DNA from 4 places in the Streptomyces sp. NPDC102270 genome. Region 3 is predicted to be linked to each of the others. Evidence: riboswitches for the same ligand, from Rfam matches in the RefSeq annotation. Region 3 holds a riboswitch; each other region holds the start of a gene.
The links. A riboswitch is a leader RNA that binds a small molecule or an ion and turns the genes downstream of it on or off. The one in region 3 is predicted to bind cyclic di-AMP.

Region 1: linked by a shared signal. The riboswitch ahead of ACIRP7_RS12595 (M23 family metallopeptidase) and the one ahead of ACIRP7_RS41180 (C40 family peptidase) in region 3 are both predicted to bind cyclic di-AMP.
Region 2: linked by a shared signal. The riboswitch ahead of ACIRP7_RS08470 (NlpC/P60 family protein) and the one ahead of ACIRP7_RS41180 (C40 family peptidase) in region 3 are both predicted to bind cyclic di-AMP.
Region 4: linked by a shared signal. The riboswitch ahead of ACIRP7_RS37580 (M23 family metallopeptidase) and the one ahead of ACIRP7_RS41180 (C40 family peptidase) in region 3 are both predicted to bind cyclic di-AMP.

What each region holds. Positions count from the first base shown of each region.
Region 1 is NZ_JBIWLX010000005.1:485,019-489,330, reverse strand. It holds gene ACIRP7_RS12600 (aldo/keto reductase) at 1-640, opposite strand, end outside; gene ACIRP7_RS12595 (M23 family metallopeptidase) at 705-1,730, opposite strand; cyclic di-AMP (ydaO/yuaA leader) riboswitch at 1,742-1,899, opposite strand; tRNA gene ACIRP7_RS12590 (tRNA-Met) at 2,198-2,271, opposite strand; gene ACIRP7_RS12585 (hypothetical protein) at 2,535-2,801, shown strand; gene ACIRP7_RS12580 (histidine kinase) at 2,873-4,024, shown strand; gene ACIRP7_RS12575 (response regulator) at 4,012-4,312, shown strand, end outside.
Region 2 is NZ_JBIWLX010000004.1:149,477-153,788, reverse strand. It holds gene ACIRP7_RS08480 (NlpC/P60 family protein) at 1-381, opposite strand, end outside; gene ACIRP7_RS08475 (hypothetical protein) at 840-1,193, shown strand; gene ACIRP7_RS08470 (NlpC/P60 family protein) at 1,234-2,379, opposite strand; cyclic di-AMP (ydaO/yuaA leader) riboswitch at 2,388-2,533, opposite strand; gene pcrA (DNA helicase PcrA) at 2,845-4,312, shown strand, end outside.
Region 3 is NZ_JBIWLX010000029.1:2,670-6,981, reverse strand. It holds gene ACIRP7_RS41190 (ATP-dependent Clp protease proteolytic subunit) at 6-641, shown strand; gene ACIRP7_RS41185 (hypothetical protein) at 649-954, shown strand; cyclic di-AMP (ydaO/yuaA leader) riboswitch at 1,256-1,467, shown strand; gene ACIRP7_RS41180 (C40 family peptidase) at 1,471-1,944, shown strand; gene ACIRP7_RS41175 (LysE family translocator) at 2,050-2,670, opposite strand; gene ACIRP7_RS41170 (LysR family transcriptional regulator) at 2,758-3,672, shown strand; gene ACIRP7_RS41165 (ATP-binding protein) at 3,679-4,137, opposite strand.
Region 4 is NZ_JBIWLX010000022.1:115,857-120,168, reverse strand. It holds gene ACIRP7_RS37590 (M16 family metallopeptidase) at 1-1,020, shown strand, start outside; gene ACIRP7_RS37585 (M16 family metallopeptidase) at 1,017-2,405, shown strand; cyclic di-AMP (ydaO/yuaA leader) riboswitch at 2,595-2,758, shown strand; gene ACIRP7_RS37580 (M23 family metallopeptidase) at 2,772-3,524, shown strand; gene ACIRP7_RS37575 (GntR family transcriptional regulator) at 3,714-4,312, shown strand, end outside.

The DNA of each region.
Region 1 (4,312 bases), on a different contig from region 3:
CGTAGTACGGGACCGCGGCGAGGCCCTCCCGGGCCGCGAGCGCCTCCAGTTCACCCTCGTACGTGTCGCGCGAGACCAGGTTGTAATGGGGCTGGAGAGCGACATAGCGCGCGAGGCCCTCGCGGTCGGAGAAGGCGAGGGACTCCGCGAGGCGCGCGGCGGAGATGTTGGAGGCGCCGATCGCCCGCACCTTGCCCGCCTTCACCAGTTCGTCCAGCGCGCCGATGATCTCCTCGACCGGCACCTCGGTCTTGTCGAAGTGGGTGTAGTACAGGTCGATGTGGTCGGTGCCCAGGCGCTTCAGGGAGGCGTCGGCGGCGGCCTTGATGTTCGCCGCCGACAGGCCCTGGTACTGCGGGTGCTGGCTGACCTTCGTGGCGATGACGACGTCGTCACGGTTGCCGCGGGCCGCCAGCCACTTGCCGATGACTGCCTCGGACTCGCCGCCGGAGTTTCCCTCGGCCCACGACGAGTACGAGTCGGCCGTGTCGACGAAGTTGCCGCCGGCCGCGTTGTACGCGTCGAGAACGTCGAAGGAGGTGGCCTCGTCGGCGGTCCAGCCGAAGACGTTGCCGCCGAGGGTGAGCGGAAAGACCTCGAGGTCGGAGGAACCGAGCTTGCGAAGCGGAGAAGAAGTCATGTCCTACGTCAACGCAAGCACCGGACCCCGGTCTTCCGCCACGGCCGCAAAATCGCCGTAAACCTCAGGGAGTGAGCCCCTTGCCGCGCAGCCACGCCATCGGGTCGATCCCGTCGGCCGAGCCGTTCGGGTGGACCTCCAGGTGCAGGTGCGCGCCGGTCACGTTGCCCGTGGCGCCCACGCGGCCGATGACGTCACCGGTGCCGACCTTCTGGCCGACGCTGACGCTGATCGAGGACTGGTGGCAGAACCACAGCTCGGTGCCGTCGTCGAGGGTGAGGATCGTGCGGTAGCCGTAGGAACCGGCCCAGCCGGCCTCGGTGATGGTGCCGCTGTGGATCGCCTTGATCAGCGTGCCCGTGGGAGCGGCGAAGTCGAGGCCCGTGTGGTAACCGGAGGACCACAGCGAACCGGCCTGACCGAAGGTCCCGGTGATGGTGTACGACGAGGTCGGCAGCGTGTACTGCTTGGCGAGCTCGGCCAGGCGCGCGGCCTCGGCCTTCTTCGCGGCCGCCTCCTCCGCCTTCTTCTTCGCGGCGGCGGCCTTCTCCTGGGCTTCCTTCTCCGCCTTGGCGGCGGCCGCGTCGGCCTCCTTCTCGGCGGCGTCCGCGATGGCCTGGGCGTCCTTGGTGTCGAGCTGGTCCTGCTGCAGCTCGGCCTGGGCCAGGATGCGCGAGCGCAGCGCCTCACCGGCGTCCGAGGTGCCCTTGGCGGTGTCGGCGGTGGTGGCGCCGACGCTGCTGAAGGCGCTCGTGTCGTCCGCGGCGGGGGCCGAGTCGTCCGAGATGAGCGAGCCCACGTTGGGCAGGTCGGGCATGGAGATGGAGACCGGCGGCTTGCCGGTGTTGGCGCTGGCCATCCCGCCGGCGCTGACGGCGGCTATGACACCGACGCCCAGAACGGTGGAGCTACGGGCGAACCCTCCGCCACGCTGCTTGGCGACGCGATGCCGGCCTCGTACGGGAGCGAGGGAGTCCGCGGTGGGGTTCCACTCGCCGAGCGGGGCCTCGTCGTCGGCACGGTAGCCGCCGTATACGAGGGTGTCGCTCGGGACGTACGGCGCCTCGGGGGCAGGCGGGTTGAACGCCACGTGGGCGCGCTCCTTTCCTTCCTTCTCGCCTACCGGGTTAGCTGACGGGTTCGGAGCAGGAAGGTCTCCTACGCGCGTATACCGACCGTGCTGCCACGGTGGCGTACGAGCGATTCACCCCAAGTTGGTGGTTCCCCGGTTCCCTTGCGGGATTCGGCGCATGAGCACGGAGCCGTCTCTTGTGACGGCTGGGACGACCGCGCTGCGTTATCGAACGTTAATAGACGCGGGGGCCCGATTCCAAGCTGTTCCGCTTGATCATTAACGAAATCACGCTGGACTTACGGCCCATGAACGCCTAAAAACGGGCGAGTTGACCTTCACTCAAGCCCCACACGGACATTGACGGTATGTCAGCTGTAACGCGGAGGGCGGTCACGCGCTCACCCCGCGTCACATCACGTCACGAAGGGGAAAACACTCAGGGCCGGAGTCCAGTGAACTGGACTCCGGCCCTGAGCCGTGAGTAGCGGGGACAGGATTTGAACCTGCGACCTCTGGGTTATGAGCCCAGCGAGCTACCGAGCTGCTCCACCCCGCGTCGTTGTGTAACCAGCATACGTCATCCGGAGAGTGGTCCACGCCAGGGTTGTTCTCGCCGCCGCACACCCCGGTGGGCGCGGTCCCGGCGACATGGGCGGTCGCCGCGGCGATGGCGTCCGCGGGCTCCCTCTCCCGTACGGCGGCCGGTGTGCAGCAGGGCGGCGGTGTGCCCGGGGCCCAGGCGGCCGGGTGTGGCGCAGGTCCGATCCGCCTGCCGGGAGCGGCGTACCGTGGCGCCCCTCACCAAACCAGGAGGGGACCATGGCGGCAGCCGACGAGCGACCGGTGGAGATCGGCGAGCGGGACATCCCGCTCTCCGGCGGGCGAACGCTGCGGGTGACGGAGTTCGGCAACGGCGGCATCCGGCTGGCGGTGCGGGCCGGCTCGCCCTATGTGGTGACGAGCCTGGAGCAGTTCCACGACGGGACCGTGCTGAAGCTCTCTCCCGGCCGTGAAGGGTCCAACGCCCACAGGAACTGGGTGCGGGACCAGGGCCATGGCGAGAGCGAGGACGGCGGCGGGGAGTGATCCTCGTCCGGGCCCCGATGGTGTAGCGGGCTACACCGTGCGCCCGGGGCCGTTCGTCTAGCGTGAGCCGCATGTGGAAGTCGGTGCAGCGTGCGGCGGTGGCGACCGTGCATCTGGTCGTGGCCGCGGCGATGTGCTTCGGCATGTACCTCTTCATCACCGTGCTGCTGATCGCCGCCATCGGCACGGTCGCCGTGGTCGGCTGCTGGCTGCTGCCCGAGGCCGTGCTGCTGATACGGCGGATCGCCGGCGCCAAGCGGAACCTGACCACCCTGTGGACGGGCCGGGAGATCCCCGAGGCGTACACACCGATGACCGGCACCCTGCGTGAACGGCTGCGCATCTCGGTGCGGGATCCCGGCACGCTCAGGGACCTCCGCTGGATGCTCGCCTACTATCTCTACGGCGCCCTCCTCGCCCTCGCCCTCCCGCTGTGGCCCCTCGGCCTGGTCGTCGACGGCGTGTGGGCCGGGGCGCTGCGCCGCGCCCCGGTCGCCCTGCCGCTGATCGTGCGGCTCGCGGACACCGAGGCCCGCTGGTCGACCGTGCTGCTCATGCCCTCCCCCGAGGCCAGGCTGGCCCGGCGGGTCGAGGAGCTGAGGGAGACCCGGGCCGACGCGATCGCCGCGCACGAGGCCGAACTGCGCCGCATCGAGCGGGACCTGCACGACGGCGCCCAGGCCAACCTGGTGGCGCTGTCGATGCGGATCGGACTCGCCAAGCGGGCCTACGAGCGGGACCCCGACGCCGCCCGCAAACTGCTGGACGACGCCCAGGACCAGGCCGAACAGGCGCTGACGGAGCTGCGGCAGGTGGTGCGCGGCATCCACCCGCCGATCCTCACCGACCGGGGTCTCGTCGGCGCGGTACGGGCGCTCGCCGCGAGCAGCGGGCTCGGCGTGGGAGTGGACGACGGCGGCCTGGACGAGGGCACCCGGGCGCCCGCGGCGGTGGAGGCCGCGGCCTACTTCGTGGTGGCCGAGTCGCTCACCAACGTCGCCAAGTACAGCGGCGCCGACCGGGCCGAGGTCCGGCTGGCCAGGACCCGGCGCGGTCTGACCGTGCGGGTGCGGGACGAGGGCCGGGGCGGCGCCGACGAGTCCGCGGGCTCAGGGCTGCTCGGTATGCGGCGCCGGGTCGCCGCGCTCGACGGGACCTTCGAAGTGACCAGCCCCGTCGGGGGCCCGACCGTGATCGATGTGGAGCTGCCGTGCGTGTGGTGATCGCCGAGGACAACGCCCTTCTGAGAGAGGGGCTCGTCCTTCTGCTGACCTCCTCCGGGCACGAGGTCGTGGCCGTCGTCGGCACCGGCCCCGAGATCCTGCCGGCCCTGCTCGAACACCGGCCCGACGTGGCCGTCCTCGATGTGCGGATGCCGCCCGGGTTCCGCGACGAGGGCCTGCGGGCCGCCCTGGAGGCGAGGGAGCGGATCCCGGGACTCCCGGTGCTGGTGCTCTCGCAGTACGTCGAGGAGTCGTACGCCGCCGAGCTGCTGGCCGGTGGCACCAGCG
Region 2 (4,312 bases), on a different contig from region 3:
GGGGTCGTCGGTGAGCGCGAGCTGCATCGCGGGGTCGAGGCCGCCGCCGCGGTACTGCGCCGCGGCCATCGAACCCAGCGCGTCCCGCTCCTCGTTGAGCTGTTCCGTCCTGCGGGCCGCCTGGTCCCGCAGGCTGTCCAGCCGGGTCTCGGCCGCCTTGGCCTTCTCCTTCGCGCCGTTGTACTTCTCGGTGGCCGACTCGGCCTCCTGGTACAGCTGGTCCACCTTCGCCTTGACCTGCGCCGGTGTGAGCTGCGGCTCGGCGTGTCCGATCCCGTCGAAGCCCGTCGCGGTCGCCGCCCCCGCGAGGGCGATGGTCGCTGCCGTACGGACCGTATGGCCGCCGGCCGAGCGGCTGCGGGGCTTGCGGTGCGCTGCCACGTGGACTGCACGTCCTTTCCTGCGATCGCCCGCCCCGGGGCTCCGGGACGTACGAACGCCAGGGATGAGCGGCCGTACGACCCGCCCGGGGCGGTGTGCGCGTCCGGCGACGGCCCGCACAGGGGGAGCAGGCCGCCGCCGGACCTTCTCGGCGGTGGTGGCCGACTGCCGCCCCTGGCCCGGGCGGCGGTGGGGAGCCGGTCACCTGAGGGAGGACGCTAAACCTGAGCGTGTCCGGGAGGTAACGCGTTGTGCGGAACTGCCGCCAGGGGACCGCCGGGTGACCGAAGGTGACCGTGATGCCGGGGTGGCGCCGTCGACTTCGCGCGGTGCGCTGACCGAAGTAGGGATTCCGGAGCGCACGGCAGGCGTGGAGTGCTAAAGGCCGCATATATGCGAGATCCGTTCACAGGGCCCGGTGCGCGTGCCCCTCGGGCTCCGGCATAGGCTCCGGCCTCATGGACGTACTCATCCATCTCTTCGTCGGCCTGCACATCATCGGCATCGCCGCGCTGCTCGGCGGCTTCCTCACCCAGATGAAGGCGATGGGCCAGGGCGCCGCCCGGTTCGTCCCCGCGATGCTGCACGGCGCCGCGACGATGCTGGTCACCGGGATGATCCTGGTCGGCCTCAACCAGGCCGACGACCAGCACGTCAACAACATCAAGATCGGCGTGAAGCTGGCCCTGCTGATCGTGATCCTCGGCCTCGTCTATGTGAAACGGGACGACGAGAAGGTGGACAAGGGCCTGTTCGGCCTGGTCGGCGCGCTGACCTCGGCCAACATCTTCATCGCGGTGCTGTGGACCTGACCGCGGTACGGGCGGAGCCGACCGCACCGCCCCGACGGCCTCAGGCGGGGCGCACCACGCTGTGGATCCCCGACTCACCGTCGTAGTAGATCGACTCCTCGCGGACGTACGCGCCCGGCTTGGGGGCGTGGATCATCATGCCGTTGCCGATGTAGAGACCGACGTGGCTGATGTCGTCGTAGAAGAAGACCAGGTCACCGGGTTGGGCGTCGGCCAGGGAGACCGTGGTGCCGGCACCGACCTGGTCGTAGGTGACGCGGGGGAGGTCGACGCCGGCGGCCTTCCAGGCGGCCTGGGTGAGCCCTGAGCAGTCGTAGGAGTCGGGGCCGGTGGCGCCCCAGACGTACGGCTTGCCGATCTGCGCGCGGGCGAAGGCGAGGGCCTTGGCGGCCCTGGTGGCGTACGAGGAGTCGGCCGCCGTCGACGTGCTCACCTGCGGGCCGGTGGCCTTCTGGGCGGTCTCCTGGGCGGCCTTCTCCGCCGCCTCCTGCTGCCGCGCCAGCTCCGCCGCCCTGCGGGCCGCCTCCTGCTGCTCGCGCTTCTCGATCGCCGCGAGACGCGCCTTCTCCTGGGCGGTCAGTTCCGACAAAAGCTCGCGCGCGTCGGCGAGCTTCTTCTGGACGGTCGCCTTGGCGGTCCTCAGGTTGCTCTGCGTGTCGGTGAGCGCCTGAAGGCTCTGGGAGGCCTCCTGGCGCTTCTTCATCGCCGCGGACTGCTCGGAGACGTAATCGTCGACCGCGCCCTTCTGGCGGCTCGTCAAGCGGCCCATCAGCTGCGTCTGGTCGAAGTAGTCCTGCGGGGTGTCGGCGAGCAGGAAGGTCGCCGTGTCGGGCGCGGCGGCACCGGTGCGGTACTGGGCCGCGGCGAAGGAACCGAGTTCCTCCCGTGCCTCGTTGAGCTTCTGGGTGCGCTGGGCGACGTCCTCCAGGAGCGTCTCGACCTGCTTGCGCTGCTTGGCCGTTTTCTCCTTGGCCGCGTTGTAGGTGTCGGTCGCCGACTCGGCCTGGCGGTAGAGGTCGTCGACCTTCTTCTCGACCTCTTCGAGACTCGGCTTGTCATCGGCCGGCGCGGCGTTCGCCGACTGGGACAGCAGGGCCACGGAGGTGAGGGCGGCCGTCGCGAAGGCCGGGGTCCGTATGCCTGCTGCGCGCGTACCGACGGGACGCGACTTGCGGTGCGACGCCAAGGGAGGCGACTCCTTCCGTGCTCCGCCTACCGGGTTAGCTGTCGGGTTCGGGCGGGAAGGGTTGCCCTACGGCGCTCCCGTGGGCGGGAGTCGGCCGATTCACCCCGGGTTCGGTGGGTCCCCGGCTCCGGGCGCGCGGCGGCGCCTGCGGACTCGGCGGAGGCCGTGCGGCCCGGCGACGTTCGCCGGAGGGGGTCGTACGGCCTGCCCGGAACGGTAGCCAACGGGTGTGGCCCATGTGAAGGTTGCTGGTCGATATGCCCGATACATTTTCGTGACCTTCGTCGCGGGCGTCGCTCCATGGCGGGGATTCGGGGTGATCTGTCGTGGTGAGGGGGTGTTCGCCGTTCCTGGCGCTCCGGGCACGGCACGTCGGTCCGGGGCCCGTCACGGACCGTGACGGCAGGGTGGATGTTCTCAGGGCGGCGGCGGGCTGTCAGTGGGGCACCCTAGACTCGGAGAGCGATGAGCAGCCTCTTTGACGACAGCTTCCTGGCGGACCTCCAGGCCCCTCGCGGGCATGCGGAGGAGCCCCCGCCGCCGCCCGAGGACGACCACGTGCCGGAACCCGTTCCGGACGACCTGTTCGGTGGGAAGTTCGACGTGCCCCCGGACCGGGACGCCTACTACCGCGACGGCGCCCCGCGCCCGGTGGTGGACCCGGCCGCGCTCCTGGAGGGGCTGAACGAGAACCAGCGCGCGGCCGTCGTGCACTCCGGCACCCCGCTGCTCATCGTGGCCGGCGCCGGTTCCGGCAAGACCCGGGTGCTCACCCACCGCATCGCCCACCTCCTCGGCGAGCGCAATGTCCACCCGGGCCAGATCCTCGCGATCACCTTCACCAACAAGGCCGCGGGCGAGATGAAGGAGCGCGTCGAGCAGCTCGTGGGCCCGCGCGCGAACGCGATGTGGGTCATGACCTTCCACAGCGCGTGCGTGCGGATCCTGCGGAGGGAGTCGAAGAAGCTCGGGTTCACCTCTTCCTTCTCGATCTACGACGCCGCCGACTCCAAGCGGCTCATGGCCCTGGTCTGCCGCGATCTGGACCTCGACCCCAAGCGCTACCCCCCGAAGTCCTTCAGCGCCAAGATCAGCAACCTGAAGAACGAGCTGATCGACGAGGAGGACTTCGCCGCCCAGGCCACCGACGGCTTCGAGAAGACCCTCGCCCAGGCCTACGCCATGTACCAGTCGCGCCTCCGCGAGGCGAACGCCCTCGACTTCGACGACCTGATCATGACGACGGTCAACCTGCTCCGGGCGTTCCCCGACGTCTCCGAGCACTACCGCCGCCGCTTCCGGCACGTCCTCGTCGACGAGTACCAGGACACCAACCACGCGCAGTACGCGCTGGTCAGGGAGCTGGTCGGGACCTCCGAGCACCCGGTGGACGTGCCGCCGAGCGAGCACGACCTGCCGCCCGCCGAGCTCTGTGTCGTCGGTGACGCCGACCAGTCGATCTACGCCTTCCGCGGCGCGACCATCCGCAACATCCTCCAGTTCGAGGAGGACTACCCGGACGCGACGACGATCCTCCTGGAGCAGAACTACCGCTCCACCCAGACGATCCTCACCGCCGCCAACGCCGTCATCGAGCGCAACGAGTCGCGCCGCCCCAAGAACCTGTGGACCAACGCGGGCGCGGGCGCGCGCATCACCGGCTATGTCGCCGACACCGAGCACGACGAGGCGCAGTTCGTCGCCGACGAGATAGACCGCCTCACGGACGCGGGTGACGCGAAGGCCGGCGATGTCGCCGTCTTCTACCGCACCAACGCGCAGTCCCGTGTCTTCGAAGAGGTCTTCATCCGCGTCGGCCTGCCCTACAAGGTCGTCGGCGGCGTCCGCTTCTACGAGCGCAAGGAGGTCCGGGACGTCCTGGCCTACCTGCGCGTTCTCGCCAACCCGGAGGACTCCGTGCCGCTGCGCCGGA
Region 3 (4,312 bases):
ACGCGATGACCCGACCCACCGCACGTCACGTCCTGCCCGAGTTCCATGAGCGCACGAGCTACGGGCACACGACGATGGATCCGTACTCGAAGCTGCTGGAGGAGCGGATCGTCTTCCTCGGGACGCCGATCGACGACACCTCGGCGAACGATCTGATGGCGCAGTTCATGTACCTCGAGTACCAGGCCCCCGACCGGGACATCTCGCTGTACATCAACTCCCCCGGCGGCTCGTTCGGCGCGATGTCGGCGATCTACGACACGATGCAGTACGTCAGTTGTGACGTGGAGACGACATGCCTCGGGCAGGCCGGCTCCTCCGCGGCGGTGCTGCTGGCGGCGGGCACGCCGGGCAAGCGGTCCGTCCTGCCGGGCGCCCGGGTGGTGATCCACCAGCCCGCGCTGAGCGAGCCGGTGCAGGGGCAGGCCGGCGATCTGGCCATCCAGGCCGACGAGTTGGTCCGGGTGCGGGGCCGCCTGGAGGAGATGCTGGTCCGGCACACCGGGCGCAGCCCCGAGCAGGTGAGCGCGGACATCGAGCGCGACAAGGTCCTGGACGCGCGGGGCGCCGTTGACTACGGCCTGGCGGACGCGATCGTCCCGAGCCGTAGGCCCTCCCGCACCGCACCGGGAGCGAGGTGAGCCGTCGATGGTGCCGGACCTTCCACCGCTGCCCGCGCTCACGCGCGCCGAGGGCGAGCTGATCGACCGTTATCTCGACGTGGTGGACCTGCTGGGCCGGATCAACCCGGCCCGGCGCGAGGACACCTACGGCGGACTGCGCGCAGCGCAGGCGCTGGTGAGCAGGGCGACCGAGCTGCGCGACGCGCTCGTGCTGATGCACAGCAGGGGTGAGCGCGAACTGCACGCCGCGACGCTGGCGCGGGCGCTGCGGGTCCTGGACGGCGAGCGGCGTACGGCCCGGGTCACCGTGCCTCCGGAGCCCGACAGTTGACGAGGCGTCCGGAGCTGAGTCGAAACGGACCAAACGACGTACCCCCTATTGGAGGAGGCGCGGCTCCTTTTTTACGAGCGTCGCGGTTGCACAACGCGCCTGGTTCGGTACCGGAATGAGGCCCTTCCGTGCTGGTCCGGGGGCCCGTGGCCCCCTCGACACCCCTTCCTTCGAAGGGGTGTTCACCCAAACGGGTGAGTGGTGAGTAACACCACAAATCAACGGTTCCGTTGGGCTTTTCGCACTTCCGTGCGCCAAGATCCCTGTCTGACGACAAGCCCCCGCCGCAGTGGCGGGGCGATCCGGGCGGACGCCGAGTCCTGCCGCCGCCCGGATGACCGGTCGACAGAAGTGGATCGGCAGGAGTGGAGGACCCAAGCACGACGGGTCGCCGGAACGGTCACGCCATGACCGCGCCGAGTGTCCCTTGGGGTGAAGCCGCGTGAGCGGCCGGGCAACTTCGCCAGCCCGAATCCGACAGGTCATCCTTCACAGGCGGCTGACGAAGGGTTGCGCATGACTGCGCTCAATCGTGTCCCGTCGCTGATGGTCCGGGCCGGTACGGCCTCGGCCTTCGCCATCGCCGCCGTGGGCGGCTCCGTCGTGGTCCCGGGCCTCGCGCCCGACGCCGCGGCCGCGACACCTGCGACGAAGGCACTCAAGGTAGCGGCCTCCAAGAAGGGCTCGCCGTACAAGTACGGCGCCACAGGGCCCCGCCGCTTCGACTGCTCAGGGCTCACGCTGTACTCGTTCAAGAAGGCGGGCAAGAAGCTCCCGCGCACGGCGGCCCAGCAGTACAACAAGACCCGCCACATCGGCGTGGGCAGCCGCAAGGCCGGCGACCTGGTGTTCTTCCACTCGGGTTCGAACGTGTACCACGTCGGCATCTACGCCGGGAAGGGAAAGATCTGGCACGCCCCGAAGACCGGGGACGTGGTGCGACTGCAGAAGATCTGGACGAAGAGCGTCTGGTACGGCCGGGTCAAGTGACCCCGAGGGGGCGGCGGCGACCTGACCTCCCGCCGCCCCCTCGGGCTTCCGCAGCGCAGGACTGCACAGCGCTCCCGACGCCTCCGCCGGCGAAGCGCCAGATGGTCAGGCCGCGAGCAGCGGCTCGGCCAGGAGCATCACGCCGAGAACCGTCAACGCGCCTCCGGTGACCCCCGCGACGGCCCGGGCCGCCCGCGGTCGGCGCAGCCACCGCCCCAGCCGGTCCACGAGCACGGCCACCGCCGGGAACCACACCAGCGCGAGAGCGACCACGATCAGCGCGAGCAGCAGCGTCCGGGGCAGCGTGGAGTTCCCCTGGGGGACGAACTGCGGCAGCAGGCTGAGGAAGGTGATGGGGACCTTGGGGTTGAGCGCGTTGGTGACGAACCCCTGGCGCAGGGGGCGTACCGCCGCACCGGCCTCGACGACGGTCTCCGTGCGGGTCCGCCGCAGCTCCAGCAGGGTCCGTACACCCAGGTACAGCACATAACCCCCGCCCAGCAGTTGAAGCGCCCGGAACAGCGCGGGCACGGCCGTGAGCACCGCGGCGACCCCGGCCACCGCGAGTGCCGTGTGGACCAGGAGCCCGCCCACGACGCCGAGTGCGCAGGCGACCCCGGCCCGGCGGGAGACCAGGGCGTTGCGTACGACGACGGTGAAGTCGGCGCCCGGCATGGTGACCATGCCGGCGGCGATCCCGGTGAAGGCCACGATCTGTCCGTTCATGCGGACCAGCCTGCCGCGCCAGAGCCTTCAGCAGGTATGTCGAATAACGTGGGTCTCCCTTAAGCACTCCTTTAGGCAGGCCTCGCCATGTACGATCCGGTCCGGCTCGCCGCCCTGGTCGCCGTCGCGGAGGCGGGCTCGATCACCCGGGCCGCCGAGCGCCTCGGCTACACCCCGCCCGCTCTCTCCCAGCAGCTGGCCAAGCTGGAGCGGGAGGCGGGTACCGCTCTTCTCGTACGGCATCACCGCGGCGCGCGGCTCACCGGTGCGGGCGAGTTGCTGGTGGCGCGGGCCAGGCGGGTGCTGGACGAGCTGGACCGGGCCCGGCACGAACTCGCCCGGCTGACCGGCCTGTCGGGCGGCACGCTCAGGCTGGGCACCTTCCAGACGGCGGGCATTGAGCTGCTGCCGCCGGTGCTGAGCACGTTCCGCCGGGCGTACCCGGACGTGGAGCTGTCGGTCGCCTTCCACGAACCCATGGCTGGGATCACCGCGGTGGCGGCCGGTGAGATCGACCTGGCGCTGACGCACGCCTATGAGCCGGGCGAGCCCCCCGCCCTCCCGGCCACCCTGAGCGCGGAGCCGCTGCTGACCGAGGAGCTGGTCCTCGTGACAGCGCCCGGGCATGCCCTGGCGGGCGGCTCGACGCGGCTGCCGCTGGCGGAGCTCGCCGGTGAGCCGCTGATCAGCATGGCGCCGGATCATCCGGCCCGGCGGGAGGTGGAGGCGGTGCTGGCCCGGATCGGGACCACACCGTCGGTGCTGGTGGCGACCCCGGGATACGCCCTGGTGGGCGCGCTGGCCAGCGCGGGGCTGGGGGTCGGGGTGGTGCCGGAGATGGTGGCTCGGACGGCGGCCACTCCCGTGGGCACGCGGCTGCTGGAGGCCGGCGCGTTGCGCCGTACGATCTCGGTCGTCCACCGGACCGGCGAGGCGGCACCCGCGGCGGACGCCTTCCGGGCGCTGCTGCGGGGAGCGTTCGGCCGCGCGCGGCCGGTATGAGCTCTCCTACGGCTCCTGCTGCCCCGCCGCCGTGACCGGCTGCACCGGAACTGTCCACGGGAGTTCGATGGAGACGGTCTTGCCGCCTTCCCGGGTGGGCCGGACTCTCAGCTTGCCGCCGTACTCGGCGGCGAGCCAGCGGATGATCACCATCCCCCGCCCGTTGTCCTGCTGGACCGCGGCCGGCAGCCGCTTGGGGAAACGGGGATGGCTGTCGGTGACCCCGATGCGCAGTTGTTCGTCACGGTCCAGCTCGATGTCCACCGTGAAGGTGGGTGACTGCCCGAAGGTGTGCTGTACGGCGTTGGTGGTGAGTTCGGAGACGATGAGCCGGACGGTCTCGGCGGCGTCCGTGGTGGGCGGCAGCCCCCACTCCGCCAGTGTGCTCAGGACATAGGTGCGGGCCGCGGAGACCGAGGCGGGTTCGCTCGGCAGAGTGACGGATGCTTCCAGGTGGTCTGCCATGGCGACGTCGTCCCTTTCCCACGGGACCGGAGTCCGACACGGTGCGGATGGTTCGAGTACGGTCCCGGACTGGTGGTTCATCGTCAGAGTGCCATCACCGCGGCTGTGACGGATGCCGATCCACCAAGATGTGCATATATCTGTCGCTCGAAGCGGTGAACTCTGCCACGCGAGA
Region 4 (4,312 bases), on a different contig from region 3:
GACGACGAGTCGATGGAGAACCAGCGCGACGTCGTCAAGAACGAGCGCAGGCAGCGCTACGACAACGTCCCCTACGGCACCGCGTTCGAGAAGCTGACCGCGCTCGCGTACCCGGAGGGTCACCCCTACCACCACACCCCGATCGGTTCGATGGCCGATCTGGACGCGGCCACGCTGGAGGACGCGCGCGCGTTCTTCCGCACCTACTACGCGCCGGGCAACGCCGTCCTGTCGGTCGTCGGCGACATCGACCCGGAGCAGACGCTCGCCTGGATCGAGAAGTACTTCGGCTCCATCCCCTCGCACGACGGCAAGCCCGCGCCCCGTGACGGCTCCCTGCCCGAGATCATCGGCGAGCAGCTGCGCGAGGTCGTCGAGGAGGAGGTCCCCGCGCGCGCGTTGATGGCCGCCTACCGGCTCCCGCACGACGGCACCCGCGAGGCGGACGCGGCCGACCTCGCCCTCACCGTCCTCGGCGGCGGCGAGTCCTCCCGCCTCTACAACCGGCTCGTACGGCGCGACCGTACGGCCGTCGCGGCCGGCTTCGGCCTGCTGCGCCTGGCCGGTGCGCCCTCCCTGGGCTGGCTCGACGTGAAGACCTCCGGTGACGTCGAGGTGCCGGTCATCGAGGCCGCCATCGACGAGGAGCTCGCGCGGTTCGCCGCCGAGGGACCCACGGCCGAGGAAATGGAGCGCGCCCAGGCCCAGTTGGAGCGCGAGTGGCTCGACCGGCTCGGCACCGTCGCGGGCCGCGCCGACGAACTGTGCCGTTACGCCGTCCTGTTCGGCGACCCCCAGCTCGCCCTGACCGCCGTGCAGCGCGTCCTGGAGGTGAGCGCCGAGGAGGTGCAGGAGGTCGCCAAGGCCAAGCTGCGCCCCGACAACCGCGCGGTGCTCGTCTACGAGCCCACCGCCCCGGCCGAGATCGCCCAGAGCGCCGAGGACGCCGAAGGCGCCGACGACCCGGACTCCGCCGCCACCGTGGAAGCGACCGACGAGAACGAGGAGGCGGCCAAGTGACCGAGCTCGCCGCGATGGAATTCCACCCGCAGCCGCAGGCGGGCGAGCCCAAGGTCTGGGCCTTCCCCGCCCCCGAGCGCGGGAAGCTCGACAACGGCCTCACCCTGCTGCGCTGCCACCGCCCCGGCCAGCAGGTCGTCGCCGTCGAGGTGCTCCTGGACGCGCCCCTGGACGCCGAGCCGGCCGGCCTGGACGGTGTCGCCACGATCATGGCGCGCGCGTTCTCCGAGGGCACCGACAAGCACTCCGCCGAGGAGTTCGCCGCCGAGCTGGAGCGCTGCGGCGCCACCCTCGACGCGCACGCCGACCACCCGGGCGTCCGCCTCAGCCTCGAAGTACCGGCCTCCCGCCTCGCCAAGGCCCTCGGTCTGCTGGCCGACGCGCTCCGGGCGCCCGCGTTCGCGGACAGCGAGGTCGAGCGGCTCGTCCGCAACCGCCTGGACGAGATCCCGCACGAGCTGGCCAACCCGTCTCGTCGCGCCGCCAAGGAGCTCTCCAGGGAGCTGTTCCCGGCGGACTCGCGCATGTCGCGCCCGCGCCAGGGCACCGAGGAAACCGTCGAGAACATCGACTCCGCGGCCGTACGCGCCTTCTACGAGAAGCACGTGCGCCCCGCCACCGCCACCGCCGTGGTCGTCGGCGACCTCACCGACATCGACCTGGACGCGCTGCTCGGCGACACCCTCGGCTCCTGGACGGGGTCCACGGGCCGGCCGCGCCCCGTGCCGCCGGTGACCGCCGACGACACCGGCCGGGTCGTCATCGTGGACCGCCCCGGAGCCGTCCAGACGCAGCTGCTGATCGGTCGTATCGGCGCCGACCGGCACGCACGCGTGTGGCCCGCGCAGGTGCTCGGCACGTACTGCCTCGGCGGCACCCTCACCTCCCGCCTGGACCGCGTCCTGCGCGAGGAGAAGGGCTACACCTACGGCGTACGGTCGTTCGGGCAGGTCCTCAGGTCCGCCCCGGACGGCTCGGGCGCCGCGATGCTCGCCATCAGCGGCTCGGTCGACACCCCTAACACCGGTCCCGCCCTGGACGACCTGTGGAAGGTGCTGCGCACGCTCGCCGAGGGCGGTCTGACCGACGCCGAGCGCGATGTCGCCGTACAGAACCTTGTCGGTGTGGCACCGCTCAAGTACGAGACGGCCGCGGCCGTCGCGAGCACGCTGGCCGACCAGGTCGAGCAGCACCTGCCCGACGACTACCAGGCGACCCTGTACCAGCAGCTCGCCGCGACAGGCACCGTCGAGGCCACCGCGGCCGTCGTGAACGCCTTCCCGGTGGACCGGCTGGTGACGATCCTGGTCGGCGACGCGGCCGCCATCAAGGAGCCCGTCGAGGCGCTCGGCATCGGCGAAGTCAAGGTCGTGACGGCCGAGTAGAGGGTCCCGGCCCCAGGGGCTCTGGTGACGCAAGGTCACCAGAGCCCCTGATGTCCGAATTGGGCAGGAGGTTGCCCGTCTGCCCTGTGGGATGCGCTACAAAACCGTTGATCGGTTTGGGGATTGAAAGTGGCCCCGCTTAGCGTCCTCTGGGCTGTCCGTCAGGCACTGCGCCGCGCCCGCGGCACCGGACAGCCATCGCCGAGTCCCCGCATGGCGCGAGCCAGGGGAGCCGGGGACCCAACCATGCGTCCCTGGGGTGAATCGGACGCCCGCGCACCGCGAGGGGGTCCGTAGGAGACCTTCCTGCTCCGAACCCGTCAGCTAACCCGGTAGGCGAGAAGGAAGGAAAGGACCAGCCACCACATGGCGTTCACCTGCGCCACCGGGAAGCACCGTCGTCCCAGCCGCATGAAGCGCACCACCGCCCGCGCGGCGGGTGTCGCGGCCCTCGCCACCACCGGCGTCATCGGCACCATCGCAGCCCCGGCGTTCGCCGCCGACAACTCCGTCGAGCAGACCGGTCTCATGCCCGTCGTCAGCGTCGGAGAGTCCCTCGCCGACCAGCTCGACGCCCAGGCCGAGGCCCAGGCGCGGGCCGCCGCGCTGAAGAAGGCGGAGGCGGAGGCCAAGCGCAAGGCCGAGGCGCGCGCTGAGGAGATACGCGAGGCCAAGGAGCGGGCCGCCCGCGAGGCCGAGCGCAAGCGCCTCAACCGCTTCGGCGCCCCGATCTCCGGCTCCTACGTGTCCACCGGCTACAAGTCCGGCGGCTCCCTGTGGTCCTCCGGCAGCCACACCGGTGTCGACTTCCACGCCGCGAGCGGCACCTCGGTCCACGCGGTCGGCCGCGGCACGGTCGTGGAGACCGGCTGGGGCGGGTCGTACGGCAACCAGATCGTGATCAGGATGGCCGACGGCACGTACACCCAGTACGGCCACCTGTCGTCCATCGGCGTCTCGGTCGGCCAGTCGGTCACCCCCGGCCAGCAGATCGGTCTCTCCGGCGCGACCGGCAACGTCACCGGCCCGCACCTGCACTTCGAGGCGCGCACCACCCCCGAGTACGGCTCGGACATCGACCCCGTCGCCTACCTGCGCTCGCACGGCGTGAACGTCTGACGACCCACCGCGCGATCCCCGCGAGGCCCCGGCTCCCCGAGCCGGGGTTTTCGTCGTTTCCGGGGCCCCGTTGTCCAAAAAATATCCCCGGATTCCGGTCCGCCGTCGGAAATTCCCGCTCATTGCAATAGAGTCACTGAACACACGTCAATCGGCGACGTTTCACGGGGATTAAGACGGAGGTCGGACATGCGTATTCCGGCGCACTCGGTATGCACGGCGATCCGGGACGACATCGTCGCCGGTGTCCACGAGCGCGGGAGCCGGCTCACCGAGGAACTGCTCGCCCGCCGCTACGGCGTCTCCCGGGTCCCGGTCCGCGAGGCCCTGCGCACACTGGAGGCCGAGGGCTTCGTGGTGACGCGGCGTCACGCGGGCGCGTGTGTGGCCGAACCGACCGAGCAGGAGGGCGCCGACCTCCTGGAGATGCGCATGCTCCTCGAACCGCTCGGCGCCTCCCGGGCCGCCCAGCGACGCACCGAGGCCCATCTGAAGGTGCTGCGCGGCCTGGTCAGGCTGGGTCAGGAGCGGGCCAGGCGCGGCAACAGCGACGATCTGCGCTCCCTGGGGGGTTGGTTCCACGAGACGCTCGCGCAGGCCTCCGGCAGCCCCGCGCTGACCTCGATGCTGACCCAGCTGCGCCACAAGATCGCCTGGATGTACGTCGTGGACGCGCCCGCCAACCCGGTGGAGTCCTGGGCGGAGCACGGCGCGATCGTGGACGCGGTGGCACGCGGGGACGGCGAGCGCGCGCGGGCGATCACGGCGCTGCACACCGAGCGCTCGAG